4 regions of the Rhizobium sp. TAL182 genome follow, and region 2 is predicted to be linked to each of the others. Evidence: predicted binding sites of a transcription regulator. Region 2 holds the regulator's gene; each other region holds the start of a gene.
The links. Region 2 encodes LexA, which represses DNA repair genes until DNA is damaged. Its sites were predicted from a motif close to TGTTCNNNNTGTGTTCNG; they were not measured.

Region 1 (5,950 bases), 380 kb from region 2:
CGGCGGCGTGCGACTTGTTGAAGCCGTAGTTTGCGAACTTCGCCAAGAGTTCGAAGATGTTGTCGGCTTGCGGCTTTGATACGCCGTTCTTGACGGCGCCGACGACGAAGCGTTCCCGCTGCTGGTCCATCTCCGCCTTGATCTTCTTACCCATGGCGCGGCGCAGAAGGTCGGCTTCGCCAAGCGAATAGCCCGACAGGACCTGGGCGATCTGCATCACCTGTTCCTGGTAGACGATGACGCCCTGCGTCTCCTTGAGCAGGTGGTCGATCATCGGATGGATCGATTCCAGCTCTTCATCGCCGTGCTTGCGGGCATTGTAAGTCGGGATGTTCTCCATCGGGCCGGGGCGGTAAAGCGCCACCAGCGCGATGATGTCCTCGATGCAGTCCGGCTTCATGCCGATCAGCGCCTTGCGCATGCCCGCACTTTCCACCTGGAACACGCCGACCGTCTCGCCGCGCGACAGCATCTCGTAGGTCGGCTTGTCGTCGAGAGGAATGGCCGCAAGATCGACATTGATGCCGCGCTTGGCGACGAAATCGACGGCGACCTTCAGCACCGTCAGCGTCTTCAGACCGAGGAAGTCGAATTTGACGAGGCCGGCCTGCTCCACCCACTTCATGTTGAACTGGGTGACAGGCATGTCGGAGCGCGGATCGCGATACATCGGCACCAGCTTGGAAAGCGGCCGGTCGCCGATGACAATGCCGGCGGCATGGGTCGAGGCGTGACGATAAAGCCCTTCGATCTTCTGGGCGATGTCGAGCAGCCGCGCCACCACCGGTTCTTTCGCCGCCTCCTCCTGCAGCTTCGGCTCCTCCTCGATCGCCTTGGAAAGCGGCGTCGGATTGGCGGGATTGTTCGGCACGAGTTTGCAAATCTTGTCGACCTGGCCGTAAGGCATTTCCAGCACGCGTCCGACGTCGCGAAGTGCGGCACGCGCCTGCAGCGAACCAAAGGTGATGATCTGCGCCACCTGCTCGCGGCCGTACTTGGCCTGGACGTAGCGGATCACCTCTTCGCGGCGGTCCTGGCAAAAGTCGATGTCGAAGTCAGGCATCGAGACGCGTTCTGGATTGAGGAAGCGCTCGAACAGTAGCGAGAAGCGCAGCGGGTCGACATCGGTGATCGTCAAGGCATAGGCGACCAGCGAACCTGCCCCCGAACCGCGGCCGGGACCGACCGGGATGTCGTGCTGCTTGGCCCATTTGATGAAGTCGGAAACGATCAGGAAGTAACCGGGGAAGCGCATGCGCTCGATGACGCCGAGCTCGAACTCCAGCCGCTCGCGATAATCCTTTTCCTCATAACCGGGCGACATGCCGAGGGTCGAAAGCCGCATGTCCAGCCCTTCCACCGCCTGACGGCGCAATTCGCCCGCCTCGGCGCGTTCCGCCTCCTCGGCATCGTCAGTGGCGCCCGTGAAACGCGGCAGAATCGGCTTTCGCGTTTTCAGCACGAAGGAGCAGCGCCTGGCGATCTCGATCGTGTTCTCAAGCGCTTCCGGCAGGTCGGCAAAGAGCTTGGCCATCTCAGCCCGGCTCTTCAGGTAGTGATCCGGAGTCAGGCGAAAACGGCTGTCGTCGGAGACGATGGCGTTATGCGCAACCGCCATCAGCGCATCATGGGCGTCGTAATCGTCGCGGGTCGGAAAGAACGCCTCGTTGGTGGCGACGAGCGGCAAGTCATGCGTGTAAGCAAGCCCGACGATCTTCTGCTCGTGCCGCTTGTCGTAGGTGCCGTGCCGCTGCAGCTCGACATAGAGTCTGTCGCCGAAGAGACGCTTCAGCGTGAGCAGCCGGGCTTCCGCCTGGGCGGAATGACCTTCCCTGACAGCTGCGTCGACCGGCCCGGTCAGGGCGCCGGTCAAGGCGATCAGCCCTTCCGTGCCTGCCTCTTCCAGCCAGGAGGTTCTGATATGAATGGCCTGGTTGCTATCACCGCCGAGATAGGCGCGGCTGACGAGATCGACCAGCCTTTCGTAACCAGCCTCCGTCGCGGCAAGAAGAACGATCGACGGCAGCTTGATCAGGGCCGGCTGACCGCCGCGCTTTTCGCTTTCCAATCCGTCTTCCATGTCGATTGAGACCTGGCAGCCGATGATCGGCTGCAGGCCCTCGTCCATTGCCTTCTGGGAGAATTCAAGGGCGACGAAGAGATTGTTGGTGTCGGTAATGGCGATCGCCGGCTGACTGTCGCCGGTCGCCTTATAAAGGATCTTCTTCAGAGGCAGCGCGCCCTCAAGAAGCGAATAGGCGGAATGGACCCTCAGGTGGATGAAGCCCGGCGTGCCGCCGGTCGCCTCACCCATTGAACCCTTTTCCGTCTCCGCCATGATATGCCTTCCCAATCAGCCGAAATGAATCGGACGCATTGTCGGCATTGAGGGCGATGATGTCCAGAAGAAGACCCGCGTGCGAACCGCATGACTGCCATGCGATCCCCGAAAACTTTAGATTGCGATGACAATAAGCGAGAAGCTGGCAACGAACATTGCGATGGAGGTGAATGCTGCGATATCACGGATCATGTCAGTCATCTGGCTCTCCTTTACTCGTTATGTTTTCAATTTGTTCCATCTATGTTCCGATGTCAACAGGAATCTTTTCCTTTGCGCTTGCGTTGAAGAATCTCGAAGCGCTTGGCGATTCGCATGGGCGCCTGCGCTCGGTTCGATTGGCGGCAGCCCGCCCCCTTTCCCAACCTTCGACAGATCCGCCATTCCGTTCAGATAGGCCACCGCCCAAGTCGATCTTCTGAATTCCGACGCACGTTCTCTTTATGTTCTTTACATGCCGCAGCATATTTGCCAGCATCCCGCTGAGAGGAGAATGACATGCTCGACATTGCGCAGTTGAACGAATTCATCGTGGAGGCGAAGGCTGCGACCTATGTCGGCGGCGGAGTGCCGCGCACGCCCTGCCGGCCGGGTTCCCATGATATCGGGTATGAGAGCGGCGACTGGCATTATCTCGACAGCTATTTCGGCGGCACCGACTTCGCCGGACAGGAAGTGGTTTGGTTTGCCCGCCAACCCGTCTGGGCGATGAATTATTTCGGCCGCGTCGTCGCGCCCGATCTCATCGACGGCAGTGCCGCCGGAACGGTGATCAAGGCAGCGCTGTCGGCAATGTATCGGGAGCGCCGCTTTCTTGGCGGAATGGAATTCGATCATCCGTTCGGCCGCTATGTCGACCGCAGCGAAGGCGGCTGCGAGCGTTTCAGCGGCCATGAATGCATCATGGTCGCCGGCAGGAAGGCCTATGTGCTCGATTACCGCGGCGGGCTTGTCACCCCGTGATCACCTTAGACTAAAACTCTATGACCTTGCCATCGGAGATCGTGACGCGCCGATCCATGCGGCCGGCGAGTTCGTGATTGTGGGTGGCGATGAGGGCCGCAAGACCGGATTGGCGCACCAGCGCCTCCAGCGCGTCGAAGACGTAGCTTGCCGTTTCCGGATCCAGATTGCCGGTCGGTTCGTCGGCAAGAAGCAGCGTCGGCGCATTGGCGACGGCGCGGGCGATCGCAACGCGCTGCTGTTCGCCCCCGGAAAGCTCGGCCGGGCGATGCGAACCGCGATGGCCGATGCGCATATAGTCGAGGAGCTGCCCGGCCCGCTCCTGGGCTTCCTTCCAGGACAGCCCGGCGATCAGCTGCGGCATCATGATGTTCTCAAGCGCCGAAAATTCCGGCAGGAGATGGTGGAATTGATAGACGAAGCCGATCTCGCGGCGGCGGATCGCCGTGCGCTTCTCATCGGAAAGGCCGTCGCAGGCATGGCCGTTGATGGTAACCTCGCCGCCGTCGGGATGCTCGAGCAGGCCGGCGACATGCAGCAGCGTCGACTTGCCGGTGCCGGAGGGGGCGACAAGGGCGACGATCTCGCCTTTCGCCAGCGAAAAATCCGCTCCCTTCAAGATCGTGAGCAGCGTATCACCCTGCCCGTAATGGCGCTCGACGCCGGTAAGCTTGAGGACGACGTTGCGATTCATGAATGCGGCATTCCTTATTCGTAGCGCAGGGCCTGCACCGGATCGAGCCTGGAGGCGCGCCATGCCGGGAAGATGGTGGCGATGAAGGAGAGGCTGAGCGCCATGACGACCACCGAGATCGTTTCGCTGATATCCATCTCGGCCGGCAGCTGACTGAGGAAATAGACCTGGGGATTGAAAATCACGGTGCCGGAGATCCAGGAGAAGAACTGGCGGATGGATTCGATGTTGACGCAGACGAGAACGCCGAGCAGCACACCGGCAAGCGTGCCGACGATGCCGATCGCCGCCCCGGTCATGAAGAAGATGCGCATGATCGCCCCGGCGCTGGCGCCCATGGTGCGCAGGATCGCGATATCGCTGCCCTTGTCCTTCACCAGCATGATGAGGCCGGAGATGATGTTGAGCGCCGCCACCAGCACAATCAGCGTCAGGATCATGAACATGACGTTGCGCTCTACCTGGAGCGCGGAGAAGAAGGTCTGGTTGCGCTGACGCCAGTCGGTGAGATTGATCTGGCGGCCGGCCGCCTCTTCCACCTTCGGCCTCAGCGCGTCGATATCATCGGGATGATCGACGAAGAGCTCGATCGACTGCACCAGCCCGGCCGCATTGAAGTAGAGCTGCGCTTCCTCGAGCGGCATGAAGATGATCGACGAGTCATATTCCGACATGCCGATCTCGAACAGACCGGAGATCTTGTAGGATTTGACGCGCGGATTGACGCCCATCGGTGTGATGTCGCCTTCCGGCGAGGTCAGGGTGATGGCGTCGCCGACGCGCAGACCCAGCTGGTCGGCCATGCGGGTGCCGATCAGCACGCCTTCACCGGAGGCAAAGCCCACCATGTCGCCGGACTTGATGTTATTAGAGATCGTTTTGAGCTTGGTGAGGTCTTCAGCGCGGACGCCGCGCACCAAAGCACCGGTGCTACCCCCAGCCTGGGCCGAAGCGAGCACCTGGCCTTCGACCAAGGGCAGCGCCATCTTGACGCCCGGCACCGCGGCGAGTTTGGCGGTCAGGTCGGGATAATCGGTAAAGGGGCCGTCGACCGGCTGCACGATCATATGACCGTTGATGCCGAGGATGCGCGAGACGAGTTCGGTGCGAAAGCCGTTCATGACGGCCATGACGATGATCAGCGTCGCAACGCCGAGCATGATGCCGACGAAGGAGAAGCCGGCGATCACCGAGATGAAAGCCTCCTTGCGGCGGGCGCGCAGATAACGCCACGCCACGAGACGCTCAAAGGTGGAAAATGGCTTGCCAGCCGGACCCAAGCCGGATTTTGAACTCCGGTCCACTGCTGCCTCCGCCATTTCGCCTCCGTTTCCTTAAGCCACGAACCTGTTGATCGCCGCTTCGATGGTCATCGTTTCGCGGGCGCCGGTCTTGCGGTCCTTCACTTCGACCTCGCCGTTCGCGACCGCACGCGGGCCGGCGATGATCTGGACAGGTACGCCGATCAGGTCGGCCGTCGCGAATTTCGTGCCGGCCCGGTCGTCGGTATCGTCATAGAGCACATCCTTGCCGGCCTTTTTCAGAGCGGCGTAGATCAGCTCACACGTATCGTCGCAGGCCTCATCGCCCACCTTCATGTTGATGACGACGACATCGAAGGGTGCGACCGATGTCGGCCAGATGATTCCGTTGTCGTCATGCGAGGCTTCGATGATGGCGGGAACAAGGCGTGTCGGGCCGATACCGTAGGAACCCATGTGAACGAAGTGTTCCTTGCCGTCAGGTCCCTGCACCTTCGCGCCCATCGGCTCGGAATATTTCGTGCCGAAATAGAAGATGTGGCCGACCTCGATGCCGCGGGCCGAAAGGCGGTCGCCCTCGGGCACGGCATTGAAGGCCGCCTCGTCGTGCATTTCCGAGGTCGCCGCATAGAGCGAGGTCCATTTGTCGAAGATCGCCTTCAGGCCCTCGACGCTGTCGAAATCGGTGTT
Region 2 (5,950 bases):
CCTTGTGCGCCGTGTTGACAGCATCGAGCGTTTCCGTCAGCGAACCGATCTGGTTGACCTTGACGAGGATCGAGTTGGCGACGCCCATGCGGATGCCGTCGCGAAGGCGCGCGGAGTTGGTGACGAAGAGATCGTCGCCGACGAGCTGGGTCTTGTTGCCGATCAGATCGGTCAGTGCCTTCCAGCCATCCCAGTCGTCTTCGGCCATGCCGTCTTCGATCGAGATGATCGGGTATTTGCCGGCAAGCTCTGCCAGATATTCGGCCATGGCGCCTGATTCGAGCGTGCGGCCTTCACCTTCGAGAACATACTTGCCGTCCTTGAAGAATTCCGTCGAGGCGCAGTCGAGGCCGAGGCACATGTCGTCGCCCGGCTTGTAGCCGGCTTTCTCGATCGACTTCATGATGAAGTCGAGGGCTTCGGGCGCGCTCTTCAGGCCGGGGGCGAAGCCGCCTTCGTCGCCGACATTGGTGTTGTGGCCCTGCGCGGCAAGCTCCTTGCGGAGCGTATGGAAGACTTCCGAACCCATGCGCACGGCTTCGGCGATCGAATCGGCGCCGACCGGCAGGATCATGAATTCCTGGAAGTCGATCGGGTTGTCGGCATGGGCGCCGCCGTTGATGATGTTCATCATCGGCACCGGCAGGAGGCTCGCGGAAGCGCCGCCGACGTAACGGTAAAGCGGCAGGCCGGATGCCTGGGCGGCAGCCTTGGCGACGGCGAGCGACACGCCGAGGATCGCATTGGCGCCGAGGCGCGACTTGTTCGGCGTGCCGTCGAGCTCGATCATGATGTTGTCGATCTGGATCTGGTTTTCGGCGTCGATGCCGCCGATCGCGTCGAAGATCTCGGTGTTGGCCGCCTCGACCGCCTTTTCGACGCCCTTGCCGAGATAGCGCTTGCCGCCGTCGCGCAGCTCGACCGCCTCATGCGCGCCCGTCGAGGCGCCCGAGGGAACGGCCGCGCGGCCCATGCTGCCGTCTTCGAGATAGACGTCGACTTCGACGGTGGGATTGCCACGGCTATCGAGGATCTCGCGGGCGATGATATCGGTGATTGCAGTCATGGGTTCTTCCTGCTCGGTGGGTGATCAAACGTTCGAAGCCTGTCATAATCGAAGGCGTGCAAATTACAATGCGCAATTACCAGCCTTCGAATCGGCATTCCCAAGTGGCCTAGACCACGATCGTGTCATCCTGTTGAAGGTCAGGCCTTGGCGACCGCATCAAACGCAAGCAATTTCTCAAGCAGCCGCGGCATGTCCTTGAGATAGACCATGTTCGGGCCGTCGGATGGTGCGTTGTCAGGGTCCTGGTGTGTTTCGAGGAAGACGCCGGCAATACCCGTCGCCACTGCCGCGCGTGCCAGCGTCTCGACGAATTCGCGCTGACCGCCCGAGGATTCGCCCTGCCCGCCCGGCTGGGCGACGGAGTGGGTCGCATCGAAAATGACGGGCGCGCCTATCGCCGCCATGATCGGCAGCGAGCGCATGTCGGAAACCAGCGTATTGTAGCCGAAGGAGGCGCCGCGCTCGCACAGCAGCACGTTCGGATTGCCGCTGGCATTGAGCTTCTTCAGGACGTTCTTCATATCCCAGGGGGCGAGGAACTGGCCCTTCTTGACATTGACGGCGCGGCCGGTCCTGGCGGCTGCGATCAGAAGGTCGGTCTGACGGCAGAGGAAGGCCGGGATCTGCAGGACATCGACCACCTTGGCCACCTCGGCGCATTGCTCGGCCGTATGGACGTCGGTTATGACGGGAAAACCGAATTCCTTCTTGAGGTCGGCAAAGACCTCCATGCCTTTTTCCAGGCCGATGCCGCGCTCTGCCGAGAGCGAGGTGCGGTTCGCCTTGTCGAAGGAGCTCTTGTAGACAAGGCCTATGCCGAGCTTGCCGCAAAGCTCCTTCAGCGTGCCGGCGACCATAAAGGCGTGATCGCGGCTCTCCATCTGACATGGGCCGGCAATCAGCGACAGGCGGGCGGTATTGGAAAAGGTGACCTGGCCTTCGCCTTCGCCGATCCTGACTTCGGAATTCGTGTCGGTGCTCATCGTTTTTCCTCGAAGGCGAAGAGCGCACCCTGCCCGGGCGTGGGCTTCACCAGAATGCGGTTGTTCTTGCGCGTGTAGGTCACCCCGTTAGCAGCCAAATGCGCTTCTGTCACGGCAAGATCGGCGACAGTGAAGAGGATTGCCCGGCCGCGCAGGCCACGATCGGCGGAGGAGACGACAAGCTCGAAGTAGGCCTCCAGCCCTTCCGGCGTCATCAGGCTGATCTTCGCATTCGATGCCGCGATATTCACGCCGAAACCGGTTTTCTCGGCCGCCGCCTGCCCTATCGCAAGTCCGACGAAAGCGGCGAATGCCGCCGGGTCCGGCGCACAAAGCGCGATCTCGGCGATACCGATCACGCCATTGGCATGCGTCTCCAGCGCGGCGCGATCTGTCGGGAACGAATTGATGCGCTGGCAGGTAAAGAGAAAGAAATCGGGGGCGCGCAAATCAGCTGCAAAGGCCAGCTTGAAGCTGCCGACGCTCTCCGAACCATCCGGCATCCGCATCGGCCGGCTGAATTGCAACATCTCACCGGCGCTCGCGCCGTTGCCGACGAAGCGCTTATGATCGACGCCGGCATCCTCGCTGAGGAAGGCCAGCGCAGAAAGTCCCTCCTCGCCGCAGCGGAAACGGAAGGCGCGATTGCGGGCAATGAAGACATTGCCCTGGCGGGCCGCTGCCTCGCTCTCCTCGACACTCGCAACGCCAAGCGGCTCCAGATAGGTCTTGTCGGCGAAAAAGACGCAGGCATTCTCCGTTCCGAAGGGATGGCGCGCATCAGCGGCGACGGTGAAACCGAGCTTGCCGAGCCTTTCACGCGCCAGATCGATATTGACCACGGGCAGCACGACATGATCCAGCGGGTGCGACTTGGCGGAATGCGCGTTCATGAATATCCCTCCTGAAACCGGCAAGAGATGTGCGACAGCACCTCGCTCAATGCAAGACATGTGCACCAATCCGGCGAATGAAAATAAAAATCTCGACGAGTTGGCGCGAAGTTTTACGGAAATTTAGCTACTTGCGGAACACATATGGAACATATAGTGTCTGTTCTGGATTTGTTTCAATCACGGGGTCTGACGTCGATGCTCACGCGCAAACAACAGGAGCTTCTCCTTTTCATTCATGAGCGCATGAAGGAATCCGGCGTCCCTCCCTCTTTCGACGAAATGAAGGATGCCCTGGATCTCGCCTCGAAATCCGGAATCCACCGGCTGATCACGGCGCTCGAGGAGCGCGGCTTCATTCGCCGCCTACCGAATCGCGCCCGGGCGCTTGAAGTGATCAAACTTCCGGAGGCCTATAACCCCAGCCTTCAACAGCGCCGCGGTTTTTCGCCGAGCGTCATCGAGGGCAGCCTCGGAAAGCCCCAGCCGGTCGCCGCCCCCGCTGCGCCAAAGCCGGTCGCCGACAATGGCAACTCCATCTCTGTGCCGGTCATGGGACGTATCGCCGCCGGCGTTCCGATCTCGGCGATCCAGAACAACACCCACGACATCGTCGTTCCCGCGGATATGCTCGGCTCCGGTGAGCACTATGCGCTGGAGGTCAAGGGCGATTCGATGATCGATGCCGGCATCTTCGACGGCGATACCGTGATCATCCGCAACGGCAGCACCGCAAGTCCCGGCGATATCGTCGTTGCCCTCGTCGACGACGAGGAAGCAACGCTGAAGCGTTTCCGCCGCAAGGGTGCCTCGATCGCGCTCGAGGCCGCCAACCCGGCCTACGAGACCCGCATCTTCGGACCCGACCGCGTCAAGGTGCAGGGCAAGCTCGTCGGCCTCATCCGTCGCTATCACTGACGCCGGATGGGCCGGAATCGGTAAAACGATCGTTGCGCCAATCATAGGCGCGGTGGCGCATCCATGGTCGCGACAAAGCATCGAAGGCGGTGGTGACCTCCAGGTCGGCACCGGCGAAGCGCAATTCGACGGAACCGGTCCTGCGCAGCGTCTCGCCGGTGAAAAGCGTGCCGCCTGAGCGGCAGCTGTCGAAGCGCAGACGGACCGAGGTCACGACGATATCGGCCGTATCGCAGGCCGGGCCGAGATAGGCGGCATTGTCGATGACGGTGACGATATGGCCATTGCCGAGTCTTGATGTGCACCAGGCTTTCTTGACGCAGGAAAAGCGGTTTGCTTCACCGCCTGCTGCGGCTGCCCGCATCGCTGCGCTCGCTTCGTTCTGCTGATCGCGGGAAAGCCTGACACGGCGGTCTTCTCCTTCCGGCGGGATAGCCGGACCATCCAGCATCTTCGGCGGATCATGTGTCGGCAGGACCAGCGCTCGCTGCCACTGGTCGAAGATGAAATCCGGCGGGTTTTCACGGTTGGAAGCTATTGCCTCAGCCGCGACAACCGCAACCAGACTGCCATCCTCCGAAATCACCAGATCCGGCGGCCGGGGAGCCGGCAGAAGCAGCACGATGAGCGTCGAGATGGCGATGATCGATGTGCCGACATGGCGCAGTCGGGTGCGCAGCAGCGTCAGCAGCAGAAAGCCTGCCACCGCTACTGCGAAATACCAGGCGGGCAAGCGGCCGACGCCGATATCACCGCCCCAGCCGGACACCGTCTTGGCGACCGCAATCACCAGATCGAGGCCGAATCCGACCACCTTCCAGAGCGGAGCGTCCACACCGAAAGGCATGAGCAACATCGCCAGCAACCCGGCCGGCATGACGATGAAGGAGATGATCGGCATCGTCGCAAGGTTTGCCGGCAGGCCGTAAGCCGTCAGGCGATGAAAATGCTCGATCGAAAACAGTGCGGTGGAAAAGCCGCCGATCAGCGAGGTCAGGAAGACGCCGCCGAAGAAACCGGCGACGGCAACCACCGGCCTGATGATCGGCAGTTTCAGAAAAGCGTTTTCGCGGACACGCCTGTCCTTCCAGAGCTGATAGCCCGATACCAAAGCCAATGTCGCGGCAAAGGACATCTGAAAGCTCGGTCCCAATACTTCAGAAGGTGAAATGGCGATGATGATGAGCGCAGAGAGAACGATATTGCGCAGGCTGATCGACGGCCGATCGAAGAAGATGGCAATCAGCATAATGGCCATCATGATAAAAGCGCGCTCGGCCGAAACCCCGAAACCGGAGATCAGGTAATAGGCGGTGACGGCGATGAGCGCGCCGGCGGCGGCGAATTTCTTTGTCGGATAGGCTTGGGCGACACCGGGAAAGAGGCTGAGCAGCATCCGGAAGCCGACGAAGAAGATGCCGGCCGACAGCGCCATGTTGAGGCCCGAGATCGCGACGACATGGGCAAGGCCGGACTGGCGCAGCGCCTCCGTCGTCGTCTTCGAGATGGCGCGCCGTTCATCCGTCACCAGGGCAGCGGCAAAAGCGCCGGTGTCACCGGGCAGGATCGATCTTATGCGGTCGCCGATGCTGCTGCGCAGGCGGTAGAGCCATTCGAGCAGCGCGTCCGTCGACCTGTCCGCCTGCGGGCCTGCCTCCAAGTCGAGTTTCTCCGGCGCACCGTAGAAGAAACCGTTGGCGCCGATGCCGTCGAAATAGGCACCGAAGGAGAAGTCGTTGAGCGCGGGAAGTGCGGGGCCGGCCGGCGGCGTCAGCCGTGCCTTGCCGGTAATGATGTCGCCGATCTCGAAAGGCGCATCGGCGCCCCGGACGATCGCGGTGATGCGTCTCGGCGGCCGTTTCAGCTCCGGCGCCTCGGTGCCGGTGACGGCAAGAATGTAGCGCCAGCGCCCGCGGCCGTCGCCTTCCCGCCGTTCGACACGGCCGGTCACCGTCGTCGTCACGGATGAATCGAGGATCACCGTCGAAGCCCGCCAGCTCTCGAACTGAGCCGTGAGCATGCCGCCGGCGAAAAGTGCCAGCGCCATGAAACTTGCGCGCAAGACCGGCCGGCTGGGACCGGTGAGG
Region 3 (5,950 bases), 160 kb from region 2:
GGAACGCCGAGTTCGCCGGAGAGATATTTGCCGGTCAGTGACTTCGGATTGTCCATAATGTCCTGCGGCGTGCCATGGGCGATAACCTCACCGCCATGGATGCCGGCGGCCGGACCGATATCCACCACGTCGTCGGCCGTCAGGATCGCATCCTCGTCATGCTCGACGACGATGACGGTGTTGCCGATGTCACGCAGGTGCTTCAGCGTGTCGAGCAGCCGGGCGTTATCGCGCTGATGCAGGCCGATCGACGGCTCGTCGAGCACGTAGAGCACGCCCGTCAGCCCCGAACCAATCTGCGAGGCGAGCCGGATGCGCTGGCTCTCGCCACCCGATAGCGTGCCGGAATTGCGCGACAGGCTCAGATATTCCAGGCCGACATCGTTCAAAAAGCGCAGGCGGTCGCGGATTTCCTTGAGAATGCGGACGGCGATTTCGTTCTGCTTGGCGTTGAACGTCGCCGGCAGTGCCTCGAACCAGTCGCGCGCGATGCGGATCGACATGCCGGTGACTTCGCCGATATGCAGCTTGTCAATCTTCACCGCCAGCGCTTCCGGCTTCAGGCGGAAGCCGTTGCAGGCCGGGCAGGGGGCGGCCGACATGAAGCGCTCGATATCCTCGCGCGCCCAGGCGGAATCGGTCTCCTTCCAGCGGCGTTCGAGATTGGTGATGATGCCCTCGAAATTCTTGTGCGTCGTATAGGAGCGGGCGCCGTCGGCGTAGTGGAACTCGATCTTGTCGTCGGTGCCGTTGAGAATGACGTCCTTGGCCTCGTCGGACAGGTCGTTCCAGCGGGTGCCGAGCTTGAAGCCGTAATGTTTGCCGAGCGCTTCCAGCGTCTGGTTGTAATAGGGCGAGGTCGACTTGGCCCAGGGCGCGATCGCTCCGTCGCGCAAAGTCCGCTCCGGTTCGGGCACGATCAGGTCGGGGTCGATCTTCTGCTGGGCGCCGAGACCGTCGCAGGTCGGGCAGGCGCCGAAGGGATTGTTGAAGGAGAAGAGCCTGGGTTCGATTTCCGGGATGGTGAAGCCCGAGACCGGGCAGGCGAATTTCTCCGAAAACAGCACGCGCTCATGCGTTTCGTTCAGCGACTTGTTGGCCGAACCGCCGGCCGAGGTCTCTTCCGGCGGCAGCGGCTTGTCGGCGAATTCGGCGATCGCCAGCCCGTCGGCGAGCTTCAGGCAGGTTTCAAGGCTGTCGGCCAGGCGTGCCGAGACATCCGGGCGCACGACGATACGGTCGACCACCACGTCGATGTCGTGCTTGTATTTCTTGTCGAGAACAGGCGCCTCGGCGATCTCGTAGAACTGGCCATCGACCTTGACGCGCTGGAAGCCCTTCTTCATCAGCTCCGCCAGTTCCTTCTTGTATTCGCCCTTGCGGCCGCGCACGAGCGGCGCGAGAATATAGAGACGAGTACCCTCGCCGAAAGCGAGGATGCGGTCGACCATCTGGCTGACGGTCTGGCTCTCGATCGGCAGGCCTGTCGCCGGCGAATAGGGAACGCCGACGCGGGCAAAGAGCAGGCGCATGTAATCGTAGATCTCGGTGACCGTGCCGACCGTCGAGCGCGGGTTGCGCGAGGTGGTCTTCTGCTCGATCGAAATGGCAGGCGACAGCCCGTCGATCTGGTCGACATCGGGCTTCTGCATCATTTCCAGGAATTGCCGGGCATAGGCCGACAGGCTTTCGACATAGCGCCGCTGGCCCTCGGCATAGATGGTGTCGAAGGCGAGCGAGGATTTGCCGGATCCCGAAAGCCCGGTCATGACGATCAGCTTGTTGCGCGGCAGATCGAGATCGATGCTCTTCAGATTGTGCTCGCGCGCGCCGCGGATGGAGATCGTCTTCAGTTCGCTCATCGTCTCTGCTTTGGTTTTCTGGATAACAGCCCTTATTTAGTGATGCCGACGGGCGAGTCGAGGCTGAATATCCTGGATGGCTCAAGGTTTTCGATTCTGTTGACAGGATCATACGGATAAACTAGAACAAATAAAGAACAAAATTCCTGATGAATGCATGCGGCTTTCTGATGGATAAACATGTGGATGAACGACCGTTTACGCGCATTGGCGGTCCGCGATGGTTTAAGGTGCGCCGATCGATCAACGCCGCCGGGCAGGGCGGCAGGCAGGGTGAAAAGCATGGCTGGTAGCGTGAACAAGGTAATTCTGGTTGGAAACGTGGGTGCAGACCCTGAAATCCGCCGCACTCAGGATGGCCGGCCGATCGCCAACCTCCGCATCGCGACCTCGGAAACCTGGCGCGACCGCAATTCTGGCGAACGCCGCGAAAAGACCGAGTGGCATACTGTCGTCGTCTTCAACGAAGGCCTCTGCAAGGTCGTCGAGCAATATGTGAAGAAGGGCGCCAAGCTCTATATCGAAGGCCAGCTGCAGACCCGCAAGTGGCAGGATCAGCAGGGCCAGGACCGCTACTCGACGGAGGTCGTGCTGCAGGGCTTCAATTCGACGTTGACGATGCTCGACGGCCGCGGCGATGGCGGCGGCGCGAGCTCCGGCTTCGGCGGTGGCCGTGGCGGCAGCAGCAACAATGATTACGGCGATGACTACGGCGCCCCGGCTCCTTCATCATCGCCGAGCCGCGGCGGCGGCGGCAACTTCTCGCGCGATCTCGACGACGACATCCCGTTCTAAAGAGAATTGTGCGAACCCCGGCGGATCAGCATTGGAAGAACGGGTTGAAATTGTCCGACTTCCTTGCTCGGGCTCGGTCGGCGAGACGCCAAGTGGTCTTTTGCGAGATTGGTTCCAGATGCTCCGCGAATAAAGGCGGGTGATCGGCCAGAACTGGTGTCGGGGATGAGCGGAACCGCCTTATGCAGGTGGAGATTTCAGGCTTTCGGGGGATTTGCTGATGGGATCGTTTTCTATTTGGCATTGGTTGATTGTTTTTCTATTTTTCGGAGTGCCAATTTATTTTGCTGTTAGATCAGCCAGGAGAACAACAGACCCAGTCAACGGCCCGTCGGGTTTCGGTGGGTGGCTTCTGCTTTTAGCAATAGCAGAGGTCGTAGGACTACTTAAAACACTGGGAGCTGTTGCGAAGTCGATAGAAAATTATGCTGAATATGATGGTGGCGGAGGAGGCCAACTGGTGTTTATTGGCGAGGCCGCCTTGAACTTTGCGCTTATGGCGCTTCAAGTAGTGGTACTCTGGTTTATGTTTAAAAAGGACAGAATATTTCCGAAGTTGTTCTTCTATCAGTGGATAGCTATCCCAGTCGCCCTCGTACTCGATATTGCCTTCGTTTCCACCGTCCTAGGTATCGGTGTTAATCAACTTCTGACAGCCGAGATTGTTGCCCCGAGCGTATTTGCGACTATCGTCACCGGCCTGTGGGTGTGGTACGTGTCCAAATCGGTAAGGGTTCGGAACACATTTATCCAGCAAGTCCGCACTCGGAGCGAGATATTTTCGTAGAAAGCGACGATTTGATCCTCCCATTCAGTCTATACGCCGTGTTCTGATTTTCCGTTCTGACCGGTGGACCTGCGTGGTAGTACTTCGGAGCAGGATGTTCGAAAACGGCGTCAATGCTCTCGTTGATTTTCCGATCAATGCGGCGTCGCGCTGATCAGATTGAGCGCCGCCTTCGCACCGTCGACGACGAACTGCACTGCAAGGGCGGCGAGGATGACCCCGAGCAGCCGCGTCAGGATCGCCCGGCCGGTGACGCCGAGGAAGCGGTCGAGCCTTTCGGCGATCAGTAGCATCAGGAAAGTCAGCAGCAGGTTGGCGGCGATGACGGCGATCAGCTGCGCTTTTTCGACCGAGGACGGCAGTGTGCCGGCAAGCAGGATCGTCGCCGAGATCGCGCCCGGGCCTGCGATCAGCGGCAAGGCGAGGGGAAAGACGGCGACATTCTCGATATGATCCTTGGTGACCGCAGCCTCCGAGGCCTTCTCCTTGCGCTCCTGGCGCCGCTCGAACACCATCTCGAAGGCGATCCAGAAGAGCAGCAGTCCGCCGGCGATACGGAAGGCGCCGATCGATATGCCGAGCACGCCGAGCACCCCGGCGCCGAACAGGGCGAAGACCGCCAGTATGATGAAGGCGATGGTCGAACCGCGCAGCGCCACCTGCGTCCGCTGGGCCCTGCTCATGCCGGTCGTCAACCCCAGGAACAGCGGCGCCAGCCCCGGCGGATCGATGGTGACAAGTAGCGTCGTGAAGGCGTTGATCAACTGGTCGGCGCTTGCCATCGTCTCTCCGAAAGCCCATATGGGTGCGTGATTTTCTGCGATTGTGAAGCGGGGATTTGGATTTGGCAAATATGCCGCGGCGGCCCGCGGCGGATTTGTCCGGTCCGGTCGCACAAGTCCCGTGCTTTACCCTTTTTCGGCCGCAAAAGCCTGTTCAAAACGCGCTCGGAAATTGGCGCGGGAACAGGCTTTCCGCTATAAATCTTCAAGTGATTCTAGAAGAGATCGTGATCTGTTTTGACTGAGCAAACACCCCCCGGCGGCGGGAAGCTCCCGCCAGGCATCGAGCCCATCTCCATCATGGAGGAAATGCAGCGGTCGTATCTCGATTACGCCATGAGCGTCATCGTCAGCCGCGCGCTGCCCGACGTGCGCGACGGCCTGAAGCCCGTGCACCGGCGCATCCTCTACGGCATGTCCGAGCTCGGCATCGACTGGAACAAGAAATACGTCAAATGCGCCCGTGTCACCGGCGATGTGATGGGTAAATACCATCCGCACGGCAACGCCGCGATTTATGACGCGCTCGCCCGCATGGCGCAGCCTTGGTCGCTGCGCCTGCCGCTGATCGACGGTCAGGGCAATTTCGGCTCGGTCGACGGCGATCCGCCGGCGGCCGAACGTTACACCGAATGCCGCCTGGAAAAGGCTGCCCATTCGCTGCTCGACGATCTCGACAAGGAAACCGTCGACTTCCGCGACAACTATGACGGGACGCTGTCCGAGCCGGTCGTGGTTCCCGCCAAATTCCCGAACCTGCTCGTCAACGGCGCCGGCGGTATCGCCGTCGGCATGGCGACCAACATTCCGCCGCACAACCTGTCGGAAGTTATCGACGGCTGCATTGCGCTGATCAACGATCCGGCGATCGAGCTGCCGGAGCTGATGCAGATCATTCCCGGCCCTGACTTCCCCACCGGCGCCAAGATCCTCGGCCGTGCCGGCATCCGCTCGGCCTACGAGACCGGCCGCGGCTCCGTCATCATGCGCGGCGTCGCCACCATCGAGCCGATGCGTGGCGACCGCGAGCAGATCATCATCACCGAAATTCCCTATCAGGTGAACAAGGCGACGATGATCGAGAAGATGGCCGAGTTGGTGCGTGAAAAGCGCATCGAGGGCATCTCCGATCTGCGCGACGAATCCGACCGCCAGGGCTATCGCGTCGTCATCGAATTGAAGCGCGATGCCAATGCCGAGGTCATCCTCAATCAGCTTTACCGCTACACGCCGCTGCAGACCTCCTTCGGCTGCAATATGGTGGCGCTGAACGGCGGCAAGCCGGAGCAGTTGACGCTACTCGACATGCTGCGCGCCTTCGTCTCCTTCCGCGAAGAAGTCGTTAGCCGGAGAACGAAATTTCTGCTTCGCAAGGCGCGCGAGCGCGCCCACGTCTTGGTTGGTCTCGCCATCGCCGTCGCCAATATCGACGAAGTCATTCGCGTCATTCGTCAGGCACCGGATCCGCAGTCGGCCCGCGAAGAGCTGATGACGCGCCGCTGGCCGGCCGAAGATGTCGAAAGCCTGATCCGTCTGATCGACGATCCGCGCCACCGCATCAACGACGATCTCACCTACAACCTATCGGAAGAGCAGGCGCGCGCTATTCTCGAGCTGCGCCTTGCCCGCCTGACTGCACTCGGTCGTGACGAAATCGGTGATGAGCTCAATAAGATAGGCGAGGAAATCCGGGATTATCTCGATATTCTTTCCTCGCGTGTCCG
Region 4 (5,950 bases), 960 kb from region 2:
AAACTGTTTCCCATTGTAGTTGAGAAAAGGGTCATTGGCATATCAGCACATTTAGCGACGTGACATGAATGTCAAAAAGGTGTGCAATGGCGCCGGTGATTCGAGCCGTGGAAATTCGGCAATCGGCCCGCCGGTGAGAGCAAGCCGGCTCTGACAGCAGGGCACCCAGCGCGCTCCCGCAGCATGGGACCGGGCGAACGTCGCCACGCGCCCGGTATGTTCCTATCATACGCTGGCACTTTTAGCCGTTGAATGCCTTCTCCAGCGCAGCCACATCGATCTTGACCATGCCGAGCATGACTTCGGTGACGCGCCTTGCCCGCTCGCGATCTTCGTCGGCGATCATCTCGGAGAGAGCGCGCGGGACGATCTGCCAGGAAAGCCCCCAGCGGTCCTTCAGCCAGCCGCAGGCCTCCGGCGTGCCGCCATTGGCGAGGAAGGCATCCCATATCCGATCGATCTCCGCCTGGCTCTCCAGCAGGATCGCGATCGAAAAGGAATGATTGAAGCTGTCGAGCGGACCGGCCTTCATCGCCAGGAAGGCCTGGTCGCCAAGCGTGAACTCGATCAGCTCGACGCTGCCGGGAGGACCGCTCGGCGTTTCCGCCGGAAGTACGGTGGTGCGGCCGATCCTGGAATCCGGAATGATCGACACGTAGAATTCGACGGCTTCGCGTGCCTGCTCCGCGAACCAGAGATTTGAAATGACCTTGGGCATGGACAGCCTCCTTAGTTGGCGAGTATCCCGGACTTCTGTACGATGCTTCGAGGACGTCTGGTCGCCGCCCGTTCCGACAGGCTGCAATCGGAATTTTTTCGCCGCCCACACCGCTGCAATAGCGGTGATTCCAGAATGAAAGCAGAACATCTTTTCTGGTCTTTCCTTCCCGAATCACTACATTACGCGCCATGAGCAATAGTTTCGACGATATTCCCTTCTTCGACGAAGAGCCGGGCGAAGTGGCGCGCAAGCCGCAGCCGTCTGTCGCAACTGCCGGAAGGCCAGCCGCCGGCGGCGGCATCGCCGCACGCGCCATGGCGGCCCGTGACGGCGGCAAGCGGCCGGATTATCTCGCCGGATTGAACCCGGAACAGACCGAAGCCGTCGAAACGCTGGAAGGCCCCGTCCTCGTGCTCGCCGGCGCCGGCACCGGAAAGACGCGCGTGCTGACGACCCGCATCGCCCATATCCTCAATACCGGCCGCGCCTTCCCGTCGCAGATCCTCGCCGTCACCTTTACCAACAAGGCCGCGCGCGAGATGAAGGAGCGCATCGCCCTGCTCGTCGGCGGCGCCGTCGAAGGCATGCCCTGGCTCGGCACCTTCCACTCGATCGGCGTCAAGCTCCTGCGCCGCCATGGCGAGCTCGTCGGCCTGAGCTCCGGTTTCACCATTCTCGACACCGACGACGTCGTGCGCCTGATCAAGCAGCTGATCCAGGCCGAAGGCCTCGACGACAAGCGCTGGCCGGCCAAGCAATTCGCCGGCATGATCGACACCTGGAAGAACAAGGGCCTCGGCCCCGCCGATATCCCCGAGGGTGATGCCCGCGCCTTTGCCAATGGCCGCGGCCGCGAACTCTATTTCGCCTATCAGGCGCGCCTGACGACGCTGAACGCCTGCGATTTCGGCGACCTGCTGATGCATCCGATCACGATCTTCCGCAAGAACCCGGATCTCCTGAAGGAATATCACGGCCGCTTCCGTTATATCCTCGTCGACGAATATCAGGATACCAACACCGCCCAATATATGTGGCTGAGGCTGCTGGCCCAGCGCGCCAAGGGCGAGCCGCAGAATGTCTGCTGCGTCGGTGACGACGACCAGTCGATCTATGGCTGGCGCGGCGCGGAGGTCGACAATATCCTGCGCTTCGAGAAGGATTTCCCCGGCGCCAAAGTCATCAAGCTGGAGCGCAACTACCGTTCGACCGAACATATCCTCGGCGCGGCCGCCCACCTGATCGCCCACAATGAAGGCCGCCTGGGCAAGACGCTATTCACCGACCGCGCCGATCCCGACGACGTCAAGGTGCAGGTTCACGCGTCCTGGGACTCCGAGGAGGAAGCCCGCGCCATCGGCGAGGAGATCGAGCAACTCCAGCGCAGCAAGCATCTGCTGAATGACATGGCGATCCTCGTGCGCGCCTCCTTCCAGATGCGCGAATTCGAAGATCGCTTCGTCACCCTTGGCCTTAACTACCGCGTCATCGGTGGCCCGCGCTTCTATGAGCGCCTCGAAATCCGCGATGCCATGGCCTATTTTCGGCTCGTCGCACAACCGGCCGACGATCTCGCCTTCGAACGCATCATCAACACGCCGAAGCGCGGCCTCGGCGATACGACGGTGCGCGCGCTACATGATTATGCCCGCGCCCGCGACGTCCCGATGCTGGCGGCCGCCGCCGACATCATCGAGACGGACGAGTTGAAGCCGAAGGCGCGCAAAGCCCTCTTCGACGTGATTCAATCTTTCCGCCGATGGCAGGAACTGCTTGAAAACACACCGCATACCGAACTTGCCGAGCAGATCCTCGAAGAGTCCGGCTATACCGACATGTGGAAGAACGACAAGAGCGCGGAAGCCCCGGGCCGTCTCGAAAACCTCAAGGAACTGATCCGCTCGATGGAAAGCTTCGAGTCGATGCGCGGCTTTCTCGAACACGTCTCCCTTGTGATGGATGCCGAGACCAACGAGAACCTCGACGCCGTCTCGATCATGACGCTGCATTCTGCCAAGGGCCTGGAATTCGACACCGTCTTCCTGCCCGGCTGGGAGGAAGGCCTGTTCCCGCATCAGCGCTCGCTCGATGAAAGCGGCCGCGCCGGCCTGGAGGAGGAACGCCGCCTCGCCTATGTCGGCATCACCCGCGCCAAACGCCGCTGCCACATCTGGTTCGTCTCCAACCGCCGCATTCACGGTCTCTGGCAATCGACCCTGCCCTCGCGTTTCCTGGACGAACTGCCGGAGAGCCATGTCGAGGTCGCCGAGATGGAGCAGAGCTACGGCGGTTACGGCCGCGGCGGCTACGGCCAGTCCCGCTTCGACAAGGCCGAACCCTTCGCCAATTCCTATTCGACCCCCGGCTGGAAGCGCGCCCAGGCCAACAAGACCGATGCCACCCGCGACAATTGGGGCACCCGCTCCGGCCACGCCGTCGAACGCATCGGTTACGGCGAAAGCGGCCCGAAAGGGCGCATGATCGACGGCGAACTGGTGGCGAAGTCCACGTCCACGGAGCCGTCGCGCTTCACCCTCGGCGACCGCGTATTCCACATGAAGTTCGGCAACGGCAACATCACCGGCATTGAAGGCAACAAGCTGACGATCGATTTCGATCGCGCCGGACAGAAGCGGGTGCTGGACGGGTTCGTCGAGCGCGTGTGATTTTGCGGTGATACCGCGTGGGAGCCCTTATCCGAACATCCGCATACTGCTGAGCCCGAGAATATCGTTCAGCAGGGCGATCCCCATTCCGACGGCGACGATCGACAGCCCGATCAGGAACAGTCGCCGATCCCGGTCATATTTTGCGGCGAGTAGGGAGTCGCGCGCGAGCAGATCTGCAAACACCTTCACCTGAATGGCGATACCGACAATCAGGAACGACATCGGCAGCAGATCGACGCGGCTCCAGTCATTGGGATTGGACACCCAGAGACTGATGAAATTGAGGGAGAAACCAAGAATGATCCCGGTCGCCGTCAGCGACCCGTTGCGGAACGTCGCATCGATCTTTTCATCTGCTTGAGGCTCGGACATGGCTTCAATCTCGATTTGCTGATGAGCCAAGAAAGGCAGAAATCGCGGCGGCGGGCAAGGTCGAGCGGACGCGGCCGCCGAAGAAGGCGCTGCAGCGGCTGGGCCGGTAAACCGATGACGGCTGACACCGGGTAAATGAGACTCTGCCGGGGCGATCCGCACTGTAAAACCTCCGCCTTCCCGCCGTTTCGAGAGGAGAGTCGCCGCAATCAATATCCATGGTTGTATTAGCGCATGCTTTTTCGACCAATCACTACCGCAGGTACGAGAATTAACACTTGCGCACCCGTGCTGGGAAATCCACTAGTGGTGTGTTCGGTGCATTTGGTATTTGCATTGTAATAACGCGAAGGGATTGGCCTTGATGAAAGCGCTGCTGCTCGTCGATATCCAGAACGGCTTCTGTCCGGGCGGCAATCTGCCGGTGCCGGACGGCGACAAGGTGGTTCCCGTCGCAAACCGGCTGATCGACAGCGGTAGATACGATCTGATCGTCGCCTCGCAGGACTGGCATCCGCCGGGCCACGGCAGCTTCGCCTCCGCCCATCCGGGTGCCCGCCCCTTCGAGATGGGCGAATTGTCCGGCAAGCCACAGATGATGTGGCCCGACCACTGTATCCAGGGTACGCTCGACGCCGAACTGCATCCGGAACTGAGGTCCGAAGAGATCGACCTAATCCAGCAGAAGGGCGAGGATCCCAGGATCGACAGCTATTCGGCGTTCCGCGACAATGACCGTGATGCCTCGACCGGTCTTTCCAATTTCCTCCGGGAACAGGGTGTCACCGATCTCGACGTCTGCGGGCTGGCGACCGATTACTGCGTCAAGTTCTCGGCGCTCGACGCGCTCGAGATGATGCCGGGCGTGCGCGTACGCTTCATCGAGGACGCAAGCCGCGGCATCACGCCCGAAGGTGTTGCCATCGCCATTGACGAGATGAAGGCGCATGGCATTGCTGTGATCAAAAGCGCAGATGCCTTGCGCCAATGAGCTTGCGATCACCGACTACTTCAACAGATAGACATCGAATGTCTCATCGCTGCCGGCAACGGGGCCGAAGCGCTTGACGAGAGTCGTCTCGCTCCGGAATGCGGAAATGTTCTCTGGCGTCAGGGATAGCAGCCAATTGTAACTTTCGCGCAATGCGACCGGCGCGGTAATCCGGTCAAGCCGCTGTGAGAGAAGAATGACGACGGGGGCATGCTCGCTCTGCTGCAGTTGCCGCGCCGTCTGCAGAATGTCGGCAAGGCTGAGCGAAAGCCGCGCATTGCGGGTATAGTGCACGATGGCACCGAACCGCTCCTCCCTTAGAAGGTAGGTGCGATTGGAAACGTAATAGGGCAAGGCTTCCACGAGATAGTCGGGATCAGCCACGATGATCGCATCCTTGAGATCAGGACGAGATTGAATGAACGAGCCGAGATCCCGGGCTCGGCTGAGCGGCATGTCGGTGAAAAGGAACCGATGGACCTTCTCGATGCCGGACGCGACCTGCAACGCGAGCAATATCATGAAGCACAGACGCCCGATCTTCACGACGACGCCGGCAGCTTCGGTGCCGGCAACATCGGCGAGGCCCGGCCGAGGCGGCAGGGTCAAAGCGGTGACTGCGATCATGAAGACCAGCCACAGTGCCTGATGCCTGTAGCTACCTGGATAGACGAGCGTAAAAAGCAGGGAAAGCCCGAGGAGAACGAGTGCTGCTGCGAACATCGCCGGTCGTCGGTTCGCCAGCCCCAACAGGCTGCCATAGATGAGCACGGCCATAAGCGACGCGAATATCCGGGCGAACAATGGATCGGCCAAGACCAGTGCAACGATCCGATCGGGGTAGAACGCCATGAAGTAGGAATTGGTGGCGACAAGCGCCGAAAGGACAAGCAAAGCGAAATTCTTGCCCGCAAGATCGTTCTGCCCCGCATCATTGAAAGTCGGATAGACCGTCATGACGCAGAGAACAATGCCGATGGCGGCAATGGCAGCAGCTGTCACAAAGGCCCGATATGCGCTCAGAGGGGGTCTTGGCCGCGCCAGAACCAGATCGAAAAACCAATAGGCGAGGAAACCTCCGACGAGCACCACCGAATGGACGTTGGTATTGGCCAGCAAGGCGAACAGCAGGCCGAGCAATATCCCATTGCGTAGGCCTTTCTCCCAATTCAGGACGATAAGGAAGACCACCAGCAT

Region 1: Tal182_RS08740 (DUF5680 domain-containing protein) is a predicted target of LexA. The motif match lies at 2,575-2,592, and genes of this name have one in related genera.
Region 3: uvrA (excinuclease ABC subunit UvrA) is a predicted target of LexA. The motif match lies at 1,985-2,002, and genes of this name have one in related genera.
Region 4: Tal182_RS15605 (UvrD-helicase domain-containing protein) is a predicted target of LexA. The motif match lies at 850-867, and genes of this name have one in related genera.

What each region holds. Positions count from the first base shown of each region.
Region 1 is NZ_CP021024.1:1,734,957-1,740,906, reverse strand. It holds gene dnaE (DNA polymerase III subunit alpha) at 1-2,338, opposite strand, end outside; gene Tal182_RS08740 (DUF5680 domain-containing protein) at 2,840-3,304, shown strand; gene Tal182_RS08735 (ABC transporter ATP-binding protein) at 3,315-3,998, opposite strand; gene Tal182_RS08730 (lipoprotein-releasing ABC transporter permease subunit) at 4,013-5,317, opposite strand; gene proS (proline--tRNA ligase) at 5,333-5,950, opposite strand, start outside.
Region 2 is NZ_CP021024.1:2,114,316-2,120,265, reverse strand. It holds gene eno (phosphopyruvate hydratase) at 1-1,066, opposite strand, end outside; gene kdsA (3-deoxy-8-phosphooctulonate synthase) at 1,207-2,052, opposite strand; gene Tal182_RS10665 (VOC family protein) at 2,049-2,945, opposite strand; gene lexA (transcriptional repressor LexA) at 3,144-3,863, shown strand; gene Tal182_RS10655 (ComEC/Rec2 family competence protein) at 3,844-5,950, opposite strand, start outside.
Region 3 is NZ_CP021024.1:2,278,063-2,284,012, forward strand. It holds gene uvrA (excinuclease ABC subunit UvrA) at 1-1,862, opposite strand, end outside; gene Tal182_RS11460 (single-stranded DNA-binding protein) at 2,145-2,657, shown strand; gene Tal182_RS11465 (DUF2569 family protein) at 2,878-3,444, shown strand; gene Tal182_RS11470 (MarC family protein) at 3,579-4,226, opposite strand; gene gyrA (DNA gyrase subunit A) at 4,464-5,950, shown strand, end outside.
Region 4 is NZ_CP021024.1:3,070,402-3,076,351, forward strand. It holds gene Tal182_RS15600 (VOC family protein) at 242-718, opposite strand; gene Tal182_RS15605 (UvrD-helicase domain-containing protein) at 910-3,387, shown strand; gene Tal182_RS15610 (hypothetical protein) at 3,415-3,762, opposite strand; gene pncA (bifunctional nicotinamidase/pyrazinamidase) at 4,127-4,753, shown strand; gene Tal182_RS15620 (hypothetical protein) at 4,769-5,950, opposite strand, start outside.